Regions from separate parts of the Peribacillus sp. NPDC097197 genome, predicted to be linked through region 2. Evidence: riboswitches for the same ligand, from Rfam matches in the RefSeq annotation. Region 2 holds a riboswitch; the other holds the start of a gene.
What was found. Region 2 has a riboswitch for lysine ahead of ACQKL6_RS01745 (amino acid permease). Riboswitches for the same ligand answer to the same signal wherever they lie in the genome.
Positions count from the first base shown of each region.

Region 1: another riboswitch for lysine. It lies ahead of ACQKL6_RS07830 (aspartate kinase); the one in region 2 lies ahead of ACQKL6_RS01745 (amino acid permease).

Region 1 covers NZ_JBNNST010000004.1:241,158-243,628, reverse strand. Annotated here, with positions in the region: gene uvrC (excinuclease ABC subunit UvrC) at 1-1,262, shown strand, start outside; lysine riboswitch at 1,324-1,501, shown strand; gene ACQKL6_RS07830 (aspartate kinase) at 1,590-2,471, shown strand, end outside.
Region 2 covers NZ_JBNNST010000001.1:378,633-381,103, reverse strand. Annotated here, with positions in the region: gene ACQKL6_RS01750 (LacI family DNA-binding transcriptional regulator) at 1-499, shown strand, start outside; lysine riboswitch at 730-912, shown strand; gene ACQKL6_RS01745 (amino acid permease) at 1,010-2,461, shown strand.

The sequences.
Region 1 (2,471 bases), on a different contig from region 2:
GCGTTTATGATGTAGAGGAACGGGAATATAAGCAAATCGTCGATGATATTAACCGATTTTTAAATGGCGGTCATACCGAGATAAAGAAAGAACTCACGGAAAAAATGCTTGAAGCCTCTGAAATGCTCGATTTTGAACGGGCGAAGGAATATCGGGATAAAATTGCCCACATCGAGATTACAATGGAAAAACAGAAAATGATGACGACTGATTTCATTGACAGGGACGTATTCGGTTTTGCCTATGATAAAGGGTGGATGTGCGTACAAGTATTTTTTGTGCGACAAGGGAAACTGATTGAAAGAGATGTTTCGCTCTTTCCGGTCTACGATGAACCGGAACAGGAGCTTCTTACGTATCTCGGACAGTTTTATGAAAAGGCCAATCACTTTAAGCCAAAAGAGATATTGTTGCCGGAGTCTGTTGATGCCGAGCTGGCGGAGAGCTTGCTTGGTGTAAAAACGCTTCATCCGAAAAGGGGCGCGAAAAAGGATATGCTGCAATTGGCAAATAAAAACGCCTCCATCGCCCTTCAAGAGAAGTTCTCATTAATTGAACGGGATGAAGAAAGAACGATCAAGGCAGTGGAGAATTTAGGGGATAAGTTAGGCATCTACACTCCACATCGTATCGAGGCTTTTGATAACTCGAATATTCAAGGAAGTGATCCTGTATCTGCTTTGGTCGTTTTCATTGATGGCAAGCCGGAAAAGCGGGAGTATCGAAAGTATAAAATTAAAACGGTGAAAGGGCCTGATGATTACGAATCGATGCGTGAAGTTGTCCGAAGAAGATATTCACGCGTCTTAAAAGATGGCCTTCCACTTCCTGACTTGATCATCATCGATGGAGGGAAAGGACATGTGGAGGCCGTTCGGGACATTTTGGAAAATGAACTCGGTCTCGATATTCCGCTTTCTGGCCTTATTAAGGATGAAAAACACAGGACATCCCAATTGATGATTGGAAACCCGCTCGAACTGATTCCACTTGATTCGCGAAGTCAGGAATTTTACTTGCTACAAAGAATCCAAGATGAAGTGCATCGGTTCGCGATTACCTTCCATCGCCAGCTTCGTGGGAAAAATGCCATTCATTCACTTCTGGATGATATTCCAGGTGTAGGTGAGAAAAGAAGAAAGCAGCTGTTACGGCATTTCGGGTCATTGAAAAAAATGAAAGAGGCCTCAGTCGAACAGATAATCGAAGCGGGAATGCCTAAAAATGTAGCGGATGGAATCTTTAGAAAATTACAAGAATGACCTTGCGAGTGTCTTTTTCCTATGCTATGCTTAAAAGGGATTTTTAAACAAGACAATTTAAAGTGCTGATAGAGGTGCGGAATTCAATAGTAAAAACCTAGAGAAGTATGAGCTTCAATGAAGGGTTTTGAAAGGGAATGACGCCGAAGGAAAACAAGACTCATACCTTGTTTTTCTGGTCTGACCATTTAAAAGATGGCAGATTGTCAGGGTTGATACCTTGGAGAGCTATCTCACTGTGATTACTGAACGGATACGTAACCACAGCAATGAGATATTCTCATTGCTTTTTTTATTGCCTAAAAAAGATAGAGAGGGTGCATGAGAATGGCACTGATTGTACAAAAATTTGGCGGTACTTCTGTAGGGAGTGTCGAGAAAATCAAACATGTCGCTAATCGTGTAATCGAGGAAGCTGAAAAAGGTAATGACGTCGTTGTCGTTGTTTCGGCAATGGGGAAGACAACGGATGAATTGGTTTCCATGGCAAGAGATATTTCCGCATCCCCGAGTAAGAGGGAAATGGATATGTTATTGACGACCGGGGAACAAGTTACGATTGCCTTGTTAACGATGGCATTGGTGGAAAAGGGGCATGAAGCCGTATCCTTTACGGGCTGGCAGGCTGGGATGCAGACAGAGTCCGTTCACGGAAATGCGCGAATTTTAAATATCGATGCTTCCAGAATTCAAGCGCAGTTACAAGCAAAAAAGATCGTCATCGTTGCCGGTTTTCAAGGAATGGATGAACATGGGGAAATCACGACATTGGGTCGGGGCGGTTCCGATACAACGGCGGTTGCCATAGCCGCAGCACTACACGCAAACCGATGCGATATTTATACCGATGTAACCGGTGTTTTCACAACAGATCCACGCTACATAAAAAACGCCAGGAAATTAACATCCGTATCTTATGACGAAATGTTGGAGCTGGCCCATTTAGGGGCTGGGGTCCTGCACCCACGGGCCGTTGAATATGCAAAAAACTATCAAATCTCGCTTGAAGTCCGTTCAAGCTTAGAAAAAGAATCTGGGACCATCATTGAGGAGGAAGCGAATATGGAAGAGAATTTAATTGTACGGGGTATTGCTTTTGAGGATAGCATCACAAGAGTTACAGTGAACGGCTTGCCTCGGTCACTTGGTGTATTATCCACGATTTTCACGACACTGGCGAAAAATCACATAAATGTAGATATCATCATC
Region 2 (2,471 bases):
CATCGACCATTATGCCGCCTTTTCCTCAGCCCTCGACTACTTGGTAAACAAGGGATATAAGAAAATAGGCTACAGCCTTGGGCGAAAAAAGAGCAGGAATAGTTCACTTCGGATAAAGGCGTTTGAAGATAGCATGAAAAAACATCATTTTATAAGTAAAGAGGAATGGCTGTTTGAAGGCAGTTACTATATCAAAGACGGAGAAAGGGCCTTTCAAGAATGGGTCGCCATGCAGGATAAGCCGGAGGCCATCATTATAACGAACGATGATACGGCAGCTGGCTTCATCATTTCCGCTCAAAAAGCGGGAGTTAAGATACCTGAAGACGTCGCCATCCTTGGTTTCAATAACGATAGTATTAGCGAAATGCTGGACATCTCGACTATATCCCTACCCTTGGATTCGATTGGGAGAATGGCTGTTGACCTTTTTGAGGATCCTGCCACGATCAAACATGTAAAGCTAGGTTTCAGCCTTATAACGCGAAAAAGTGTATAATAATCAGAATTATTTGATTTTATTATTCACCTATATTATCCATTTGAGCGCGAAATGGTTTGATTCATGTCTAATTAGGGAAAAAGATACTTGAAAAATAAACATTGCGCTCTCTAGAGGAATATTTTATAATTTTAATATAGCAAATTTCACTCGGTGACTCACCAACTGTATGTCACCATTTAAAATTCGCGTTATTAACAGTACGAATTGAATACTTCCTCATTTACCGATGAGTTAGAGGCTGCGGCTTATAAAAGTAACACGGACGAGATTCAGGAAAGTTGACGACTCCGTATGAAAGGATAAGTTGCCGAAGTGTAGAAATATTCCTTGTATTTCTGGGCTGGCGATGTTTTCGAACAGGAACATCACTGTCACGTTTTCATAAAACGTGGGGAGCTATCTTCGGAAGGATTAAACGGGTATCTATATACAGCCGTCGATCTTTTTCGACTGCTGTTTTTTTTATATTCCGTCCCCTTCCCATAAAAAGGAGTGTAACATCAATTGAAAAATCAACAACAAAATTCAAATCCTACTGAACTGAAAAGGAGTCTGAAAGCTAGGCACCTTATGATGATATCTCTAGGTGGAACAATCGGTACCGGACTATTTTTAGCGAGTGGTGGTGCCATTCATACGGCTGGCCCCGGTGGTGCATTAGTCGCTTATGCGGTAATTGGCGCCATGGTCTTTTATTTAATGACAAGCCTTGCCGAGATGGCTGCTTATATGCCAGTTGCCGGTTCGTTCCGCGTTTATGCATCCAAATTCGTCGATCCCTCTTTCGGTTTTGCGATTGGGTGGAATTATTGGTATAACTGGGCCATTACGATTGCAGCTGAACTGGCGGCCGTTGTCCTGATCATGAAATTTTGGTTCCCGGATACCCCATCATTCATTTGGAGTGCCGTTGCATTACTCATCATGTTCTTAATTAACTATATGTCCGTTAAGGGCTTTGGCGAAGCCGAATATTGGTTTGCGATGATTAAAATCGTGACCGTCATTATCTTCTTAATTACTGGTTTTTTAATCATTTTTGGCATCATGGGCGGAAATGATCCGATTGGTTTTTCTAATTTCACCATGGGTGATGGGCCATTTAATGGAGGCTTCTTTACCATTCTAGGAGTCTTCATGGCAGCTGGCTTCTCCTTCCAAGGAACGGAATTGCTTGGAGTAACCGCTGGAGAAAGTGAAGATCCTGAGAAAAACATCCCTAGGGCGATCAAATCCGTTTTTTGGCGCATTATCTTATTCTATATCCTTGCAATCTTTGTCATAGGAATGATCATTCCTTTCACGGATGCACGTTTACTAAGTGAAGATGTTGCCGTCAGTCCATTTACGCTTGTTTTTGAACGCGCAGGCCTTGCCTTTGCCGCTGCTGTCATGAACGCAGTCATTTTAACATCCGTACTTTCAGCTGGTAACTCTGGTATGTATGCCTCAACCCGTATGCTATGGGATTTAGCACGTGACGGAAAAGCACCGAAGTTCCTTGGCAAGCTTGATAAAAGAGGCGTACCTGTAAATGCCCTTATCGTGACTTCTTTAGTCGGATGTCTTGCTTTCTTGGCTTCCTTCTTCGGGGATGGAGTCGTGTATATTTGGTTACTGAACGCTTCCGGTATGGCTGGTTTCGTCACATGGGTCGGGATTGCCCTTGCCCACTATCGATTCCGAAAAGCTTATATCGCTCAAGGTCTGGATTTAAATGACCTCCCATACCGTTCAAGAACCTTTCCGTTCGGTCCGGTTTTTGCGCTTGTCCTTTGCCTCTTCATCATCCTTGGACAAGGCTATCAAGCTTTCAGCACGGACGGAATTGATTGGAACTCCATGTTTGTTTCCTACATTGGTCTTCTTTTGTTCTTCGTTCTCTGGCTCGGATATAAAATTAAACATAAATCCAAAATCATTCCCCTTGAGGAATGTGATCTAAAAGTGAAATAAAAAAAAGGAC